One region of the Paenibacillus sp. FSL R5-0810 genome, then DNA from elsewhere that is predicted to be linked to it. Evidence: riboswitches for the same ligand, from Rfam matches in the RefSeq annotation. Region 1 holds a riboswitch; each other region holds the start of a gene.
What was found. Region 1 has a riboswitch for thiamine pyrophosphate ahead of MKX76_RS02770 (YkoF family thiamine/hydroxymethylpyrimidine-binding protein). Riboswitches for the same ligand answer to the same signal wherever they lie in the genome.

Region 1 (6,763 bases):
TCATGCGACAAAAGTAGATACAAGGAATTACAAAATTTTCAATCGGGTGAGTCTAAAGACCCTGACAAAGACCTGAAAGCCCCTGACCTCTAATCATCCTCATAAAAAGAATAGAGCGGATTTCAACGCGGATGCGCAAAAAACCCGCTCCATCGGCTGTCTATTTCTCTGCCCGGAACAATGCGGAGGCCAAATATTCGGTGTTATCGAGAATCATGCGGTCATGCTTAAAGACCGTCTCCCAGAGTGCAAGGTCGAGCAGTATTCCTTTATCCCGCTGCTCATAGGCATCCAGATGGCGTGTCTGTTCCTCCTTCAGCTTCTCGTTGAAATGATTGTATTCCAGCACCTCGGCCTGCTTGAAGCCGCTGCCCAGCAGCGCATCGCGCCATTTCTCCCGGTCCATGAGGCGGGGGATGCCGAAGAAGGCAAGCAGCTCGTCGAGCTGCGGTTCAGGCATGCTCTTATCCAGAATCAGCTCCCTGTCCAATAAAATTCCGCCGGCATCCAGAACGCGGTAATATTCCGGAATGGAGCGCGACGTATCGGTGAAGACGGTGACCGACTCGGCCAGAATGACATCGAATTGATTGTCCGGAAAAGGCAGCGAGCATACGTCGGCCTGAAGAAATTCCACATCCGTGCCCATCGCCGCTGCTCTTGCTTTTGCTTTTGCAATCATATGCTCATTCAGATCAATGGCCGTCACTTGGTAGCCTAGGCCGGCTAGATGGCAGGCCGTTCGGCCGGTTCCGCAGCCAACCTCCAGAATTCGGCTGCTCGGCCGGATGGGGTGCGAATTCAGCATTCTCAGTGTGGCCTCGAATCCCCCGGGGTGGGCGCTGCCCATCCCTAATTTGGACAGCATGTTAATGTAATTCATCGAATTGATCCCTACTTTCGTTATCTGCATAAGGATATTTGTTTATTTACCATATGATTGAGGTACGTTTGGGGTTTTCGCTGAATTTACTATTTTGAGCCCTTTTTTTGAAGATATGAGCGGTTTGGGGGAAATACGCATGAAGATGGAGCCGATTCAGGCCGCAAGGAAGGTCGTGTCGGAACAATATCCGGATTGTCTGCTGGCTGTACTGGGGGGCAGTGCTTCCAGGGGAGAGCACAACGAGCACTCAGACCTTGACGTGATCATTGTGGAGAGAGAAGGCGAAGGGCTGAGGAGAAGGACGATTGAAGCTGCCGGCTGGATCGTAGAGCTGTTTATTATATCTAGCTCCGGCTATCGCGAAGATTTTGACGCAGGCATCGTTGCGGCGAATCCGACACTGCAGCGGATCATGGCTGAAGGCATCGTTCTCTGCTCGGTACCGGAAGGGGAAGACATTCGCGCGGAGGCCCAGGCTGATCTGGATTACGGTCCGCTGCCATTAACGATGTCCGATATTGACGCAGCCCGGTACATGATCACCGAATACATGATGGATCTTAAGCAGGCCAAAGGGGACGGGGAAGCCTGGTTTACCGTTCAAAAAATATCGACTTTGCTCTGCGAGTTTGTTCTGAGGGTTAACCGGCAGTGGACGGGGGAAGGGAAGACGCTGTTCCGGCTAGTCTCCGGCTTCGATCCGCATTTTAGCGAGCGGTTGGTGCAAGCGCTGGAGGCGATGTACCGTACCCGGCAATCGCATCAGCTCATGAAGCTGTGCGAGCAGGTTTTGCTCCCTTACGGAGGCCAGCTGCTTGCCGGATATGAAGAATAAGGCCATGGCTGGGGGAAAAGACAAGCGGTACAGCTGCCGTGACCGTCGTTCTTTCCGGCTCATACCTTAAATATGTGATGACATCACGTATTTCAATAAATCCAGGAGGGATCGTCATGAGCGGAGCATATGGTGGAGATGTTTGGGGCACATCAACGGGTATTATATTGGTTCTCTTTATCCTGCTCGTAATCATCTCGCTTGCTTGGGTTTGAATCAAAGGCGATACGCGGTGGATAGCACAAGGACTCGGCATATGGCCGGGTCCTTGTTTGCTTAAGCATGCATATTAAACGCTTTTCTGCTTGGGCGATGGACTGTGCGCGGAGACGACAGCGGTCATCACGAGGTGGCTGGTATCTGTTTGGATGGCATGCTTGAACGCATCCTCGAGGGATTCGAATACTCGAGAGAGCGTTCCGTCGAGACGGCTTGCGTAATGGACGCTGCCCCCGAAGGTTCCCTTTTTCTTGGCGCGCTGCACTTCTCCGTAGATAATATCCATATAATGCTCGGTTCCGAGCGGATACAAGGCGAACTGGCAGGCGGTTTCAATATCCGCGTGTGGTCCAAGCTCGCTGTTTAACACCCGGGAATCCTCGGACATATAGACATCCGCATCCGTATCGCCTGGGCAGCCGATGGAGTAGGTTCCATTAAAGACTGTATGTACGCCGGAAGCTGCCGCATGGGCGAATATCGCACGGGTAACGTCAAATACGTGCTCGGCACGTCCGCGAACACAAGTGCTGACATCATCGGTATGAATCCATACCTTATCCGTGTGCACAGACTCCAACGCCCCCATAATCACTTCGACGAAGCGGTCCGTCATCGGCAATACCGAGAACCGGCAGCCAACAATCCGGCTGGTTCCGCATGCTAACTCATTCATTGTAGATTCCTCCTGCAGCATAAATTTGAGAACGCAAAATAACGCAAAAAAACCGCACCCTAAGGGATAAGTGCGGCGATGTCTACGCGAACAAAACATAAACATGAACGCTACACTTCCCCACGCTAGCATGACCTAGATCGGGTAATAAGGGTTAACGGCGGTTCTGCCGTTTCTCAGCACAAGGCACCCCTAGTACAGCAACACAAGATATGAAATTTTGTTTTGACCGGCCGGTCCAAGCTTACGAAAGAGGGCGGCTTCTTACTGGGTAATTGTAACGTCTCTGCATCGAAAAAACAATGTCAATGCAGCAAAAAACCGCCATGAGGAGCTTTAATAGGCTTCCTGATGGCGGCTCTTTGTCTTGTTTCGCTTACTTGTAAACTTTCACGCGATCTTCAAGCGGAGCAAATTCCTTGTCCCCTGGCTCAGCGACCGGCTTGCCGAACGGCATTTGCGCAATCAGCTTCCAGTTTTCTGGGATGTTCCATTCCGCTTTTACTTTTTCGTCGATCAGCGGGTTGTAATGCTGCAGGGAAGCACCCAGTCCTTCGGCTTCCAGCATCGTCCAAACGACGAGCTGAAGCATGCCGTTCGACTGATTCGCCCATACCGGGAAGTTGTCGGCATAGAGCGCAAAGTTTTGCTGAAGCCCTGCGATGACATCGTTGTCTTCGAAGAACAATACAGTGCCATAGCCTGCGCGGAAAGAGGCCATTTTCTCAGCGGTGGATTTGAATGCTTGCTCGTCGCCCACCACTTCCTTCAGAATGCCTTCCGTAATATTCCACAGCTTGTCATGCTGCTCACCAAGCAGAACGACCGTGCGTGCGCTTTGGGAGTTGAAGGAAGAAGGCGTGTATTTCACGGCATCTTTCACGATTTCTTGGATACGCTCATCGGAGATGACGGAATCCTTGCTGATCGCATAGTAGGAACGGCGATTTTTAAGTGCGGTAAGGAAGTCTTTAGACATGTTGATAAACCCTCCTGAGTCATGGTTTGGATTGCATACGCCTGATAAAAAGATGTCCTATCATTCAAGCAAATATGCATCAAGGTGATCGCTGAAATAGGTTGAATTATTATTCCTTAACAACTTACTAATTGTAAGAAATAATACTTCCGTTAGTATGTTATTATATTACATTGGTCATTGTCAACCCTGTGATTGAGAATTTATTGATGAAATACCCCGTGATTTGGAGCCAAAACAGGGGGCTTAAATTTTATTTCCTATTAATAAGAGGGGGCGAGGAGAACAATAGAAGGATTGAGGACAACAACGGCTAATTTCTGCCAAGCTTCATATTATGAACAATTGATGAACAAATCATGCAAAGATTAAAAATTTAATTGAGTTTGATTCTCAATTATACTTGTCGGTTGAGAATGAGGGTGATATAATGCTTATCAGAGCGTAATTGATAATCAATCTCAATGAGAATGATAACTGAATTACGAGCTGACGAAATGATTTAGAGACATATGCATAGAAGGAAGAGCCATGAAGATCATTTACTTAGCCGCAGCCGTTGTGGCGCTTTCCATCGTCTCCTTATTTATCGGAGTCAAGGATATTTCGCCGCTGGACTTATTCTCCATGACGGAACAACAACAGCATATTATGCTCGTCAGCCGCTTGCCGCGTCTAGTCAGTCTAATCCTGGCGGGAGTCAGCATGAGTATCTGCGGATTGATCATGCAGCAGCTTAGCCGCAACAAGTTCGTATCGCCGACAACGGCGGGAACCATGGATTCCGCAAGACTGGGAATTCTCGTTGCGATGCTCGTATTCACGACAAGCGGACCGCTTGTGAAAATGCTGGTGGCTTTTGTATTCGCTCTGGCCGGCACGTTTATCTTCATGAAGATCCTGGACCGGATCAAGTTCAAGGATGCGATCTTTATTCCGCTCGTTGGACTCATGTTCGGGAACATCGTAAGCTCGATCGCTACGTTCTTCGCTTATAAATATGATCTCATTCAGAACATGTCCGCATGGCTTCAAGGCGATTTTTCCATGATCATCAAGGGACAGTACGAACTTCTGTATATCAGCGTTCCGCTGGTCATCCTGGCCTACCTGTTCGCCAACAAATTCACGGTTGCCGGCATGGGTGAGGAATTCGCCACGAACCTTGGACTTCATTACCGGCGCGTCGTTAATTTGGGCTTGGTCATTGTAGCGCTGGTAACCGCATCCGTCGTATTGACGGTCGGCGTGATTCCTTTTCTCGGTTTGATCATACCGAATATTGTAAGCCTGTATCTGGGAGACCACTTGAAAAAAAGCCTTTCCCATACCGCGCTGCTAGGGGCCGGATTCGTTCTGTTCTGCGATATCCTTGGCCGGATCATCATATACCCATACGAAATTCCGATCAGTCTGACCGTGGGCGTGCTCGGAAGCGGTATTTTCATTTACTTACTGATGAGGAGAAAGGCTTATGACTTATAGAGCCAAAATCGGCCTGCTGGCCGCGGTGGCAATTATCCTGGTGGCGGCCTTTCTGTTCATCGATCTTGGCGGCAGTTGGGATTACGCCTTCCCGCGAAGAATCAAGAAGGTGCTGGCCATTATTCTGACCGGCGGGGCGATCGCCCTGTCTACCACGGTGTTCCAAACGGTCACGAATAACCGGATTTTGACGCCGAGCGTCATGGGATTGGATTCTTTATATATTTTGATTCAGACGACAGTCATCTTCGTATTCGGTTCCTTTACGCTGTACAAACTGGGCAGCAACGCAAATTTCCTGATCAATGTCGGGGCCATGATTCTGTTCGCCGGCGTGTTATACCGGCTTCTGTTCCGGAGGGAAGGCAACAATATTTACTTCCTCCTCCTAATCGGCATGATCTTCGGAACCTTGTTCTCCAGCATGTCCTCCTTCATGGAGGTGCTGATCGATCCGAACGAGTTCCAATACGTAGCGGATAAAATGTTCGCCAGCTTTAACAATGTGAAGACCGATCTGCTGATCATGGCGAGCATTGTCGTTGCCGTTACGCTCCTGTACTTCGCAAGATTCACCAAGTATTTGAATGTGCTTGCGCTCGGGCGGGAGCAGGCGATCAACCTCGGCGTGAACTACGATTATGTTGTAAAGCGGCTGTTGATCGTCGTGGCAGTGCTGATCTCGGTTGCTACCGCGCTGGTGGGTCCGATCACATTCCTTGGACTGCTGGTCGTCAACGTTGCTTATGAATTTATGAAAACCTACCGTCATTCCTACTTGATATCAGCTTCCATACTGATCAGCGTCATCGCATTGGTTGGCGGTCAATTGATTGTAGAACGGGTGTTTACCTTCTCCACGACGCTCAGCGTCATCATCAATTTCATCGGCGGTGTTTACTTTATATACCTGCTATTAAAGGAGAGTAAAGCATGATCCAGGTTACGAACGTATCGAAAGTCTATGGCGGCAAAAAAGTCGTCGACAACGTGTCGGTTACGATCCCGAAGGGCCAAATCACGTCCTTTATCGGTCCGAACGGGGCCGGTAAGAGTACATTGCTGTCCATGATCAGCAGATTGACGGGCAAGGATAGCGGACAGATCATGGTGGACGGCAAAGAGGTCAGCCAATGGAAGAGCGGCGATCTGGCGAAGAAGGTTTCGATCTTGAAGCAGTCGAACCACATCAGCCTCCGCCTGACGGTACGCGAGCTCGTATCCTTCGGACGTTTTCCTTACTCCCAAGGCAGGCTGACGGCGGAAGATGAGAAGTACGTGGATGAAGCGATCGCGTATATGGAGCTTCAGGATATGCAGCATAAATACCTGCACCAGCTCAGCGGCGGTCAAACCCAGCGCGCCTACATCGCGATGGTCATTGCCCAGAACACCGAGTATATCCTGCTTGATGAACCGCTGAACAATCTGGATATGAAGCATTCGGTGCAGATTATGAAAATACTCAGAAAGCTCGTCACCGATCTGAACAAAACGATTGTCATCGTCATTCATGATATCAACTTCGCGTCTTTTTACTCCGATTACATCGTGGCGCTGAAGGATGGAGCGATCGAGAGCGAAGGCCGGACAGAGCATATTATTCAGAGCAACGTTCTTCGCGGCATCTATGATATGGACATTGAGATCGAAGAGATTAACGATAACAGAGTGTGTGTATAC
Region 2 (6,763 bases), 3.9 Mb from region 1:
AAATACGCGATCGGTCCGGTACCCGGATTTTTGCAGCATCATATAATAGCCGATTCCCCGGTCAGACCCGATCCATTCCCCGATGACCGCCCCCATGACCGAATACGTGGCCGCGATCCGAATCCCGGAGAAGATGGATGGCAGCGCGTGCGGAAGCTCCAGCTTGGTGAAGATTTGCCACGGCGTGGCTCCCGTCATCTGCATATAATTCATCATCGTGCGGTCGGTCCGTGCCAGCCCGTCGAGGGCCGCTACGGCTACGGGGAAGAAGCAAACGAGCGTAATGACGATGACCTTCGGCAGCATGCCGAACCCGAACCAGATCATGAGGAGCGGGGCCAAGGCGATGGTCGGCACGTTCTGGCTTAAGATGAGAAGCGGATAAAGGGCTGTTTTGAGAAAAGGTACCCTGTGCAGAGCCAAAGAGAGCAGGAGTCCGATACCGGTTCCGATGGCAAATCCGATCACGGTTAACTTTAGGGTAGCCCAAGTGTGTTCCATAAGTCCCGACGCCCCGGTGATGGCTTCATGCCCGATAGCCGTCGGCGCAGGCAGAATGAATTTCTCGATATCGAACATCCAGACCGCAGCCTGCCACACGATCAAAAAGAAGAGGACCGCCACGACGGGCGGCCATATCGAGCTCCACCAGCTTTTCATGGACGGTATTTCTCCGTGAGCTTATCCATGCTGATGCCCTGCGGATGATGTGCGATTTTGACTTGGGAGATGATGCTCGGACTCCCGGCTTTCACCAGCGCATCATGCATTCGCTCCACGATGCGGAGCAGCTCGGACAGCTCGCCTTCCATCGTTGTTTCCAAAGCATGGACCTCGTATTTGACGCCGGAATCCTGGATTACCTTAATGGCTTCATCCACATAAGGGATGCTGTCTCCGCCGTCCGGCGTACGCGGAATGACTTGAATGCTCAGCAGTGTATTCGCCATGAGTCAATCGTCCTTTCGTATATGGGTTCTCATTTGCACGGCCGTTAAGCCTCATGCCGATGAGCCGCGAAGCAGCATTGCAATGCTGCGGGGAGTGCTTCTCCTATTTGTCAGGCAAAAACTCATTCGTAAACGCGCGCTCCGCGTCCAATTCCTTCTCCAGCAGCTTGCGCTCAAACATCCAGTCGGCATATCCGGACCAAACCTCGGCCTTCTGCTCGCCCCAGCGCGGCGAGTCATCTTGATAGCGCGGGCTGAGCCACTTCTGGCTTTCCAGCACCAGCTCGGCATCCAGGTCGGGAACTGCCTTCGACAGCAGTGCCGCGGCATCTTCCGGATGGTCTATCGCATATTGATAGCCTTTGGACGTTGCGCGCATGAACGCTTTGACAAGCTCCGGGTCATCCGCGATCAGCTTCTCGTTCGTTACGATGACCGGCGTATAATAATCCAGCTGTTCGGAATAATCCTTCACGTAGATCATGTCCAGCGGCTCGCCGCGAAGCTGGGCTTCAATGCCTGTCCAGGCATAGTAGATCCAGGCGAAATCAATATCCCGCTTAACCGCCGTAAAATAATCGGCGTCTCCGATGTTCACGATGTTGACCTTGTTCACATCGGCTCCATCGATCTCCATGATCGATTTCATGACGGCTTCCTCAATCGGAGAGCCCCAGCCTCCGTAGGATTTTCCTTCAAAATCGGAGGCCTTCTGGATGCCCCGATCCTTCGGTGCAGCGAATCCGGACGTATTATGCTGAATGATGGCTGCGATCGAAACCAGCGGCAGCCCCTGTGTCCGGGCGAGCGTTACGCCCTCCTGATAGCTGATGCCGAACGGTACGTTGCCGGAAGCGACCATCGCATCGGTTCCCCCGGAGCCCGGCTGTACGATTTGCACGTTCAGCCCTTCCTCCTCATAATATCCGAGCTCCTTGGCTGCATATAATCCGGTGTGGTTCGTGTTCGCCGACCAGTCCAGCATCAATTGGACATCGCGGAGCTTGGCCGGCTGTTCTCCTTCTCCGGCAGTCTCTTGCTTGCCGGGCGCGCTTCCGCCGTTCTGGCCGCTTGCCCCGCAGGCGGAAGCGACCAGAAGCAGGACGCAGGCGAGCAGCAGAGAGAGCCATGTACGTTGTTTCATCGTGTTTCTCCTCTCCTTATATGTCTTCCATTTTCCGTATTAACTTCATAACAACAACAAAAAACGCCCCGATCGTATCGGAGCGCATGACGGCGTAAGTATATACTACGGCTTATGAACAGCCGCAATCTTATGGCTTCCTACGCTGGCATTACCCAGATCAGGTATAAGGGTCAGTATCTCTATGGGATACACTCTCAGCCGGCCGATTCCAGCTCCCCCGGTATTTATGAAGTTACGGGTTATACTTCCGTTATTATAGACCTACCGGAAGCACCTGTCCAGTACGGGAACGCCCCATGCCTGAAGGCGATTTTCTACGTTCGTATAGGTCGCCGGGATGAGTGGCTGTCCAGGCATGGAAGACCCGAATGATCCAGGCGACCCATAGGAGTCTCTATATGCGGGCGGGCAACCTTAGACCTGGCCTGTTAGCGCTGGAAAAATTCAATCCATTCGCCTTCCGGACCGTGCACGAAGAAATAGCGGTAGCCGTTGGGCAGCGTGACGATTTCCTCATCCAGATGCGGAACGTCCAGCTCCTTCACCCGTGCATATTCCGCTTCAATGTCGTCCGTGCTGACGGCAAAGTGATGCACCGTTCCCTCCGCAGGAAGGGAGTCGCTGTATCCTTGAATCAGCTCGACCTCGGTTTCATCGCTGCCGTTAAAGCCGAGGAAAGCCAGCTGGATGACACCGTTCGTGTGCGTCAGACGGTCCTTGAGCTCAAGGCCGACCACCTTCGTATAGAAAGCGATCGTTGCTTCCAGATCCCTTACGACAATGCCTACATGGTCCAATCGTCTTTGTCCCATTTTACAAGAACCCCTTCCATGAAACTATGCTAGGATATAAAACCAAAGATACGTTGATATGAAAGAATAATACTACATAAACCCCATGTGTCAAGTGGGGATTGAGTGACTACAATCCCGGGACAATTCCGCAAATAACGATTCTACGCGGCCTATATGCCTATAAATATCCAGTTGTTGGGCGCTTCTTTCTTTACTTTTCCTCGGGCTAAAAGTATGATTGGATATGGAAACGCTTTAATTCGAAAGACCTATTCATCATGAATGACCAAGCCTACCTTTTGTTTCAGGGAGGGATATGAATGAGCCCGGGTCCATCCGATTCCATATATATTCGGCTCGCGATTGGATACGCATTGATCCAATGGATATTGGCCCTGTGGATGCCGGACGCTTTATTGCTTCACCGCATCTTAGCCATTATGGCTCCGATAGCCGCATTCGCGTATTTGATCGGGGTGATTGGCAGTCGGTATGAGCAAGGCCATCTTCGCAGATTTTGGCTTCTGATTGCAGCCGGATTGGCCGGCGATGCAATAGGGCGCATCCTGTATGCGGGTGATGAATGGATTGGAGGGGTGTTTGGCGGATCCATCCGGCTGGCGGAACTGTTCTGGAGCTTGGAAGCTCTATTGTTCGCCGGTGCCCTGATTTACCTGTTCAGACGAGTGCAGGGTCCGCTGCGGGGCGCTCGGTTTACCCTGGACATCATCATTGTTGCGATTACCTTGATGACGGTGGGGTGGGAGTATCTCATTAAGCCGGAGATGGAGAGCGGGACGGATACCGTCTGGAGGTCGGCCGGAGGAGCGATGCTCTATCCGCTGTGCGGAATCGTACTGATGTTCTTTACGCTGGTCGTGTATTTTAACACTAAGCAGCTGCACAAGCGGGCGGTCATCTTCCTGTGCCTTGGTGGAAGCGCATTTGCGCTCGGGGATGTCCTTCGGATCTTTCTTGATAGTTTCATGAACATCGGAGCTGGCCTATATGTATATCCGCTGCACACCCTCTCTGCATGCTTTATCGGCTTTGCGGGTGGACAAACGCTGCCTCGAAGGGGGAGGAGATCCCTATCCGAGAAGAAGCCGTGGCCGGCAGGAACCTTGATCGTACGATATTTGCTGCCCTACAGCGTCCTTGGCGGAATGTTTGCCCTGATGGCCCATCGGTTCGGGGGATGGAGCGGTCTATTTACCGGCTTGACCCTCTGCTTCATTCTCATTTTGATCAGGCAAATCCTGATTCAGGTCGAGAATGACCGCTTGTTCGAAAGGCTGCATGTCAGCCTGCAGAAGAGTGAATCGCTCGCGCACCGCGACGATTTGACGGGCCTGTATAACCGTCGTTATTTTAACGCCAGGCTTTCGGAAGCTTTGGGCGAAGCAGATCGGGCCGGTTTCCGTGTCGGACTGCTGTATATGGACTTGAACCGTTTTAAGCGCGTGAATGACAAGTATGGGCACCGTGCGGGGGATTTGCTGATCCAGAAGGTGGCGCAGCGCCTCCATTCGCTGGAGTCAAAGGGCGTAATCGTATCCCGGCTCGGCGGCGATGAATTTACGGTTATGCTGTATCCGGCCGGAGAGGATCAGGAGCTGATCTGGATGGCGGAGGATATCTGGACGCTGCTGAGCGAGCCCTATGAGCTGGAAGGAACCGAAATTTACACCTCGCCGAGCATCGGGATTGCGGTTTACCCCGATCATGCCAAGGATGACCAGGAGCTGATCGGCCGTGCGGATACGGCGATGTATGCGGCGAAGGAGCGGCATGCCCGGTGGCATTTTGACGTAGAGCAGACCATGCTGCTGCAGCTTCTTCATAAGAAAGCGGATTAAAAGGTGCGATTCCTTTGTCGGATCGTCGAAAGTCAGTTGTTATCGGCAATTCTTGTCGATTTTTGCTATATCAAGAGTCGCTTTAACATAGATATTACGCATTTGCAGTAAAATTAGGTCATAAGTTTGATAGAAATCCATAAAATGCAAAGAAATCATATTCTAAATGCCGATAAAGCATAGTGAGAGCTTGCTTGCCAAGGAGGACGAACATGATTTGCGACAATTGCAGCACCTTTGAAGCGATTGAGGACCAAGGAAGAACCGTTCATATGAAGCCTGCTCGGCAAGAGCTTGTGCGCTTGCTTGCACAGAACGGCTACACGGTGCAGGAACACAATGAGAGTTGTGCTGTGAACTATAAGGAACGTTCCGATCTGATCTCCATTATGGAGTGTCTGCAATCCCTTCCGCGAAATCTATGTGATGAGCTGTCCTTCTGTGTCACTGGAGGGGAAGCTCCGAAGACCCGGCATATTTGGACGCCGATGCAGAGGTTTGAGCTGCAGATGGAGCACTATGATATGGTGAACGTTATATTACATAAAGAATTTACGAGCTATATGCAGCCGATCGTGGATCCGTCCGAGCATATTGTTGCCTATGAATTTCTGCTGCGTCCGCTCAAAGGCGGGATCCCGTTTAAGCCCCATGAGCTGTTCGAAACGGCACGCAAGACCGGTTTGCAGGTTTTTCTGGATCAAGCGGCCAGAACGTCTGCGATTGAAACCAGCGCACAATGGCTTCCGAAGGGCGTGAAGCGCTTCGTGAATTTCCTGCCATCTTCGATCTACGACGCCCAGATGTGCCTGAACCATACCTTCCATACGATTGAACGACTCGGGCTCGATCCCGGGGATTTCGTATTCGAGGTGGTGGAAACCGAGAAGGTCGATGATGTCGGGCACCTGCAATCGATCTTCGAGGCCTATCGCAGCCACGGGATCTCGGTAGCGATGGATGACGTAGGGGCAGGCTACTCCACCTTGGAGCAAATGATCAAGCTGAAACCGGATTATGTCAAAATAGACCGAAGCCTGATCGACGGCTGTGATCAGAATCCAACCCAGCAAAGGCAGCTTGTGACCATTACCCATATGGCTCACGAGTTCGGGGCGATGGTGCTTGCCGAAGGGATTGAAAGACGGGAGGAATTCCATTTCTGCCGGGAAATCGGAATCGAGCTGTCGCAAGGATATCTGTTCGGAAAACCGTCCCAGCGACCCCCATGCGGTCCGGAGCCGCAGCTCATTTAACCAAAGCTAGCCCGGCGGCTTAGCCTGATCATCACAGTATTATTATAGCCTTAGTGAAGATACGGGTCCTGTCCTAGCGTGCCAACGGCAAGCGGAATATCCGTTTATATAAAGGAAGAAGCTCCGCACACAGGTGACGGAGCTTCTTCCTTTTCGTGATAGGGCAGAGAACGGTGAAGTAAATCCTCAGACCGTCCCGAGCATTATTCGTTTCTACAAGCCCTCAATCCTACAATCAGTGGATCCTACAATCAGTCGGTCCTACATGAAGCCCGGGCTGCTTGGGTCTGCCCGAATAAACCGATCAAGCTCGCGGTGCTTTTACCTCGCCACGGCCGGCGATGCCGTATTCCTTACCGCTGACGTTCAGCACGGCAGGCGTGTCGGTCTCGTTAACGATGATGGTTTCCTTGTCGGTCACCTGAACCTTCAGGCGGGATCCGCGGAACATCACCTTGAACGAGAAGGAGGACCAGTGGCCCGGAATGAACGGATTCAGGTGGAGGACGCCGTCTCTCACGCGCAGGCCGCCAAAGCCATGCACGACGGACATCCATGTGCCTGCCATGCTGGTCGTATGGCAGCCGTCTTCCGTATCGTTGTTATAGTTGTCGAGATCAAGTCGAGCCGTGCGCAAATACATCTCATAAGCCTTCTCCTGATACCCGAGCTCGCAGGCAAGTATCGCATGCACGCAAGGGGAGAGGGAGGACTCGTGTACGGTGAACGGCTCGTAGAAGTCGAAATTGCGCCGCTT
Region 3 (6,763 bases), 3.2 Mb from region 1:
TCCGTTTTGTTTCCCAAAAAGGCCATGTCCTGATCAGAGAGCGAAATCGGCTGACCCAGCTTGGTCCGTTTGACCATGAGCAGAATATGCAGCATCAGGCTTTCAAAGGTTTCATCGGTGAAGCGGAGCTGATGCTGCTTTTGCAGCTCCTTCAACTCATGGGACACGGCTGCAATCTCGTGCGGTTCAAACTGGTTACGCATCATCTGTCCCGTCAACTCCGGACGGTTGATCAATTGGTTCAGCCGCGCCAGCGCCATCCGTTTGTTCTTCTCCGTACCCTCAATCATGAAGCCTACGCGCTGCTTCGTCACTAAACTCAGATCAAAGCTTCGCAGCCAGTCCGCAATCTTGTCCATATCCCGTCGGATAATCGCCTTGTTCACGTAAAACGGCGAAGCCAGGTTCTGCAGGGTTACGGGCTTCGCGTTCATCAAGAGCCGATATGCCAGGTGCAGCACCCTTCCCTCATCGGATTCATCCTCGCCGGTACGCTCGTTGGAATACAAACGGTGGAACAAATCAGCCCGATCCGCTTCTCCAATCTCCAGATAGACGCCAAGTCCCGGCCTTTTCACCAGACGGCCACTGGAGTGCTTAACGATATATTCTTCAATCACCTTCAGATCGTTACGGATCGTCTTCTCCGAGCACTCGGTCTGATCCGCGAGATCCTGAACGAGCCATTGGCGGTTCGTTTCCATTAACAAGTTGCGAAAAATCTCTTTTTGCCTGTTATTCATTCCGGTCTCCTATTCAGCTTATTGGGAGAGCTCACGCTTCGTAGAGCAGGTACATCGTCCTACGTATATCATATCCGGGTCGCTATGGCAATCTGAACGGGGACGTTACACGGGAAGGGAGCTATAAAAGGGCTTGTTGACAGGAAAACGGAGCGAGCGGTAAACCAAACAAGGATGCCTCAAAAGTCGGCACCCTTGTTCTTGATCCGCTTATAATCCTCGTACAACTTAAGAAATCCCTTCGGCTCCTCGGCGTATCTTTCCCATAAAAGCCTCCACAGCCTCCTGCGCCGACGCCGCTCCCGTCACGGCGGATATCACCGCGACGCCATCCGCACCCGCTCCAATCACTTCCTCCACGCGCTCCACGGTAATCCCGCCAATGCCAACGATCGGCAATCGGATTCCAGCTTCGCGCAGCTCACGGAGAATTGCCGGGCCTTGCGCAGCCTTGGCATCATCCTTTGAGCGGGTCGGATAGATCGGTCCGATGCCAAGATAATCGGCACCATGGAGGATCGCGCGCCGGGCTTCCTCCACCGTATGCGCCGAGACGCCCAGCATCCGGTTGCCGATCCGTTCACGTACCGAAGCCGCAGATTCGTCGTCCTGGCCGATATGCACGCCGTCGGCGTCCAGCTTCAGTGCCAGCTCTACATCGTCATTGACGATGAAGGGTACGCGTGCTTGCCGGCACTGCTCCTGGATCCGGCGAGCCAGCCGGAGCATCGGCTCCCCGTTGAGTGCTCCATGTCCCTTCTCACGAAATTGGACCATGGTTGCGCCTCCAGCCAACGCCTCCTGCACGACCAAGCTAGGCTCGACGATGCAGTTCACGCTGCCGAGCACGAGGTACATCCGCAGATGCCGCCTCATCATCTCAGGTGCCACTCTGCCTGTCATTGCAGCACCTCCTGACGGCGGCGATTGTATGCCCAATGATTGGTCGGGCCCTGTCCCTGCCCCAAGTTTAATCCGTCCTCAATGGCCGCTTGAATGAATAAACGCCCGCTCTGAATCGCATCGAAGGCGCTCAAGCCCTGGGCCAGACCTGCCGTAATGGCTGCAGAGAACGTACAGCCGGTCCCATGCGTATGAACGGTGTTCACGCGCTTGGCGCTGAGTTCCGTAAAGCCGGTGCCGTCATATACCAGATCCACCACCTGATCTCCATCCTCCTCGAAGCTGCCATGACCGCCCTTGATGATGACGATCCGCGGACCGAGCCCGCCGATGCGGCGAGCCGCTTCCCGGCAGTCATGCCTCGTGCGGATTCCCATTCCCGCCAGCACCTCCGCCTCCGGAATATTAGGCGTCACCACCATCGCCAAGGGAAGCAGCTCCCGCTTTAGTGCATCAACCGCTTCAGTACGCAGCAGCTCCGCACCGCCCTTGGCGATCATCACGGGATCGACAACGACGTTCTCCCAGCCAAACGACCGGATCTTAGCGCTGACCAGGCGGATAACATCCGCATGAAACAGCATCCCGGTCTTTAAGGCGTCCACGCCGATATCGCCGCCCACCGCCTCGATCTGCTCCGCCGCCGCTTCCGGCGGGAGCGGATAGACGCCATGGACGCCCAATGTATTCTGCACCGTTACTGCAGTCAATGCCGACATGCCGAATACGCCCAGCTCCTGGAACGTCTTCAGATCCGCTTGAATACCTGCGCCGCCCCCGCTGTCGGACCCGGCAATCGTCAGCGCTCTCGGAATCCGCGCGTCTGTCATCGGGACACGCTCCCTTCCGTCAGGATGTCCGCTTCGCGGACCGACGCGTGCCCTTCGAGCGAACCGGAGTGGAGCTTTGCAAGCTCATCCAGGAAGGCGATCTGGAAGCTGCCCGGCCCGAGTCCGGCCGTTTGCTCGGCCGCGCGGGCGGCTGCTGCCCCATAGAAGGCAAGGCCAGCCGTCCCCGCCAGCAGCAAATCCGGCTCCACAGCGGCGAAGGCCCCGAGCACGGACGTGAGCAGGCAGCCCGCTCCGGTTACTTTCGTCAGCATCGCATGCCCGCCGCGTATGATTCGCGCCGAAACACCATCGCTGATCACGTCCTCCTCTCCAGTGATAGCCACCACCGTATTTAGCCGCTGTGCAGCCCGCAGGGCCAGCTCTAAGTTCCCGCCGGACGCAGAGTCGTCTGCATCGACCCCCTTGATCACCCGGACTTCGCCGATCAGATTGGCAACCTCGGCCGCATTGCCCCGCACCAGGGAAACCTTCACTTCACGCAGGATCCGCAGCGCAGAAGCGGTCCGAAACGGCGTTGCCCCCGCTCCTACCGGATCGAGGAGGACCGGGACGCCATGCGTATTGGCGGATTGCCCGGCAAGGATCATCGCATCCACTTGTTCGCGGGACAGCGTGCCGATGTTGAGCACGAGCGCTCCGGCAATTTGGGCCATATCCGCCACCTCGTCGGGGGAATATGCCATTACCGGCGACGCGCCCAGCGCGTATAAGCCGTTGGCCGTAAAATTCGTAACCACCACATTGGTCATGTTATGGACAAGAGGCTTCTGCTGCTGCACCTTCGTTAAAAGCCCCGCAAGCTCCGAATCCCATGTATTTCCGCTCATTGCCATCATCCTTTCCCATTCTTTTCTTGGTTTTTGGCATATGACATACGACATATGAAACCCATAATCTCATCTCAACCCGAATTCTGATTCATTCTCAAAATGCATGACCTTTCGTTACCCCTGTCTGTCCCATAACTCAAATGCTCAGCGCCCATACCCCGTGGCATCGACCAACGGCTGGAACGGCACGGGCCATTCCTCCTGCTTGTAAGCCATGTCCCAGAACATATACTCCAGCTGGCAGCTCAGCATAAAATGCTCGCGCATCCGCTCGCGCTCCTTCATCGTCGCTCCTTCCGCCCACGCATCCACACGGCCAAGGAACTTCCCTGCCGCATCCTCTCCGCGATTCCCGTAAAAATGAATCCATTCATGGAACGGATGGGTGCGATCCGGCTTAACTTCATCCAGCAGTCTGCGGCCGATCTCATAATACGTCCACGGACAAGGAAGCAGGACCGCCATAATTTCGCCGAGGGTTCCCTCATGCGCAACGGTCAGCATGTGACGGATATAGTGGTGCGCAGACGGTGCAAGAGGGTAGCCCTGGAGCTGCTCATAGTTCACTCCCGCGACCGAGCAGAAATTTTGATGCGGATGCACCTCGCTGTTGAGGATAAACGCAATCTGTTCGTTGAACGCCGCCATATCCTCCCGGCTCGTGCACTTGGATATGGCGACGCCATAAATGCGAATGTAGGCATTCAAATACTCGAAGTCCTGCTTCACATAGTGAATCAGCTGTTCGCTGTCCAGCTTCCCGGCGGCAATTCCCCGCACGAAGGGATGGTTTACGATCGCCTCGAAAATTCCGTCCGCCTGCTGGCGAAGCTCTTGGGTAAACGTCATGGTTTCCCCCACCTCCATCTTGAAATGAAGAGCAGGAAGTCCTCCTAGCGACCAGGCAATCCCGGTAATCCGGGGATTCGAAGCCAAGCATCCGTTGCATGTCCCGCAAACCTACGCATACCGTGCATCCTTTTCATATCAGCAACGGTTGCATCCGGGAACTTTGCAGATCCGGCAGCCGTTGTACCCGGCTACATGTGTATATCCGGCAACCCTTTATGTACACGGCCAACCCTTTATGCACGGCATATGGCAACCTTGCATGCTGCTAGCTCGTACTCGTGCGCTATCGTGCTGTGCGACGAAGATGCAGGAAATTACGTTTTTCGGAGCATGACAAACAAAGCCGCCCCGAAAAACGGAGCGGCTTCAGCAATAGTCCTCTTGCCCGGCAGAAGCAGGCGCAAAAAGGACTCTATCCGTGAAGGCTCCACTTTCCTACGCTAGTACGAACTAGATCAGGTTCAAAGGGTCCAAGATACGCTCTTGTCTCAGCCGCTGACGGCTCCCCTAGTGGACTTCCTATTCTATTGACTATTACTGTACATAGGTTTAGCGGTGGTGTCAAACGTTTCCGTGTTTGCTGCAATACTCGGTAGATATAACCCCCTAACCCCCTTTTTCCAGAAAAAAAGGTGACCGTTCATGCTTTCATTCGCAAATGCCATCAATTGACCGATGCTTACCTTATTGAAGCGGTATTGTCATTTCGAGCTCTTTCAGGAAAATAGGTTTTTTGTATTCATGGGTGACAAAGACTGGCTGTTGATCCGAATTTAAGGCCGGGAATTCGGTTACGTAAGCATTATTTTTGGCATCAATTAACCTCGTCTTCGTTTCCTCGGAAGGAATGATGTACATGTCCCATGGGTAAAAATTGTACTTGCCTTCCAAATCCTCGAGGATCAACTCGGTTTGCTGAAGGGGGTCAGTGACTTCTTTCCGGTAATGTACGATCGTCTTATCTTTTAAGCGTTCCACTTTCGTCACTAACAGGCGGCCTAATTCCCCTTGAGGAATAATTAGAGGATGATCGGTCGACGGTTCATGCTTCATCGGCACTCTAATTCCATATACCGGCACATCCCCGCGCAAATACGGACGGAACGTAATGGACTTCGGCGTAACAAGAGGTAATTCAAATCGAAAGGTTCCTAACTGGACATGTGTACCGTCTTCGACGTAGCCATCTCCATCCATCTCATAAGGTTTGAACTCCATTCCAGTATCAGTAATAGCTAGGATATCATACATGGGATCTTGCGCTTTAGCTGCCGGCCGCCTGTATACTAGCTCCACGTCCATCGTACCCGTACCGGATTTAAAGCCTATTTTCTTAATCAGCAGGGTGGTTTCTCCATCCGTTGCACTCCTCATCGGCATCCATGATTTCGTTCCGGAAACGGTCTTTTTAATGGGAATTGAAAAATCCCAATGACCTTTAACTCCGTCCACGTTTGCTACCTCGATCGTTAGTTCGAATTCATCCGGTAACTTCTGTTTGAATGGCAGCAAGCTGATTTGTCCAATTCCTGTTTGGCTATCAATAGGTAGAGGACCGCTGCCACCGACACGGTCTGCGTATGGCTTGCCGTCAATTTTGAATTTGATTCCGTCTATGAAACCATGCCTACCGGAGAATCCATCCTCAACCTGTTGTATATAACCGATGGAGAGACGATCACCGTCATACATCACCTCTTGAATTTGCAGCGTAATCCCGTTGTCGCTCACAGCTTGCAAGACTTGCGCCGTCATTCCATTTTCAGAAGCTGTTTTCAAGGCTGTTTCGCGAACGTACTGGTGCTGCTCCTGACGCTGGAAAACAGAACCTACGAACGGTATTTCTTGTAGTACGGATGCCATAATAGGGGAGACGAAGCCGCTGCCGAGTATCACTACACAGGCCACAAGGGTTACGACTGCGGTTAGCGACAAGCGGCGGATAATCCGCTGTGAGCGGTTGTTATGAAGCATGCCTGTACAATCCTCGCTGCTAACACTGTACCGGACACGCTCCATCAAACGGTCTACATCGGTCTCCATTGATTCATAGGATCGTTTCGCATTCTGAATCTGTTGGTCGATCATGAACTCCTGCCTCCTTTAGCGATCGGTTAAGTTTTGCTCTTCCTCGTGCCAGTCTAGATTTCACCGTTCCTGTCGGCACGCCGGTAATGTCTGCGATTTGCTGGACGCTCAGCTCTTCAAAATAGTGAAGGACGATGGGAATGCGCATAATCAGCGGCAATCGTAAAATCACTTCATACATCTCGTTGCTCGTTGCCAAACGCAGAACGGTCTCCTCCGTACTAACGGACAATCTTTCGGGAAGAAGATTAGTTACGATCTCGCGAAAACTTCGTCGCTTTGCCATTTTGCACTCGTTTATGACGATCTTCGCCAGCCAAGGAAAAGGATCTCGCAGCTGATCAAACGTCCCCATCGCATAATATGCTTTGATGAATCCGTCCTGGACGCGGTCATCGGCTTCGGCCTTGCTGTGAGTCAAGGTATACGCAAGCCTGTACAATCGGTTCGTATACTTCTCCATCCAGTCCCTTAGTCTTTCTTCCTGCTCCACGAA

Region 2: another riboswitch for thiamine pyrophosphate. It lies ahead of MKX76_RS20190 (ABC transporter substrate-binding protein); the one in region 1 lies ahead of MKX76_RS02770 (YkoF family thiamine/hydroxymethylpyrimidine-binding protein).
Region 3: another riboswitch for thiamine pyrophosphate. It lies ahead of tenA (thiaminase II); the one in region 1 lies ahead of MKX76_RS02770 (YkoF family thiamine/hydroxymethylpyrimidine-binding protein).

The regions. Positions count from the first base shown of each region.
Region 1 is NZ_JBBOCF010000001.1:593,395-600,157, forward strand. Features, by position in the region: gene MKX76_RS02755 (class I SAM-dependent methyltransferase) at 161-883, opposite strand; gene MKX76_RS02760 (nucleotidyltransferase domain-containing protein) at 1,023-1,721, shown strand; gene MKX76_RS02765 (sporulation protein YjcZ) at 1,838-1,936, shown strand; gene MKX76_RS02770 (YkoF family thiamine/hydroxymethylpyrimidine-binding protein) at 2,011-2,616, opposite strand; TPP riboswitch at 2,717-2,820, opposite strand; gene MKX76_RS02775 (nitroreductase family protein) at 2,993-3,595, opposite strand; gene MKX76_RS02780 (ABC transporter permease) at 4,127-5,080, shown strand; gene MKX76_RS02785 (iron chelate uptake ABC transporter family permease subunit) at 5,070-6,017, shown strand; gene MKX76_RS02790 (iron ABC transporter ATP-binding protein) at 6,014-6,763, shown strand, end outside.
Region 2 is NZ_JBBOCF010000001.1:4,527,712-4,534,474, reverse strand. Features, by position in the region: gene MKX76_RS20200 (ABC transporter permease) at 1-660, opposite strand, end outside; gene MKX76_RS20195 (thiamine-binding protein) at 657-950, opposite strand; gene MKX76_RS20190 (ABC transporter substrate-binding protein) at 1,054-2,094, opposite strand; TPP riboswitch at 2,215-2,326, opposite strand; gene MKX76_RS20185 (VOC family protein) at 2,526-2,909, opposite strand; gene MKX76_RS20180 (GGDEF domain-containing protein) at 3,212-4,750, shown strand; gene MKX76_RS20175 (EAL domain-containing protein) at 4,963-6,006, shown strand; gene MKX76_RS20170 (glycoside hydrolase family 65 protein) at 6,311-6,763, opposite strand, start outside.
Region 3 is NZ_JBBOCF010000001.1:3,828,553-3,835,315, forward strand. Features, by position in the region: gene MKX76_RS17155 (BglG family transcription antiterminator) at 1-743, opposite strand, end outside; gene thiE (thiamine phosphate synthase) at 972-1,646, opposite strand; gene thiD (bifunctional hydroxymethylpyrimidine kinase/phosphomethylpyrimidine kinase) at 1,643-2,476, opposite strand; gene thiM (hydroxyethylthiazole kinase) at 2,473-3,324, opposite strand; gene tenA (thiaminase II) at 3,472-4,176, opposite strand; TPP riboswitch at 4,595-4,698, opposite strand; gene MKX76_RS17180 (DUF4179 domain-containing protein) at 4,864-6,267, opposite strand; gene MKX76_RS17185 (sigma-70 family RNA polymerase sigma factor) at 6,227-6,760, opposite strand.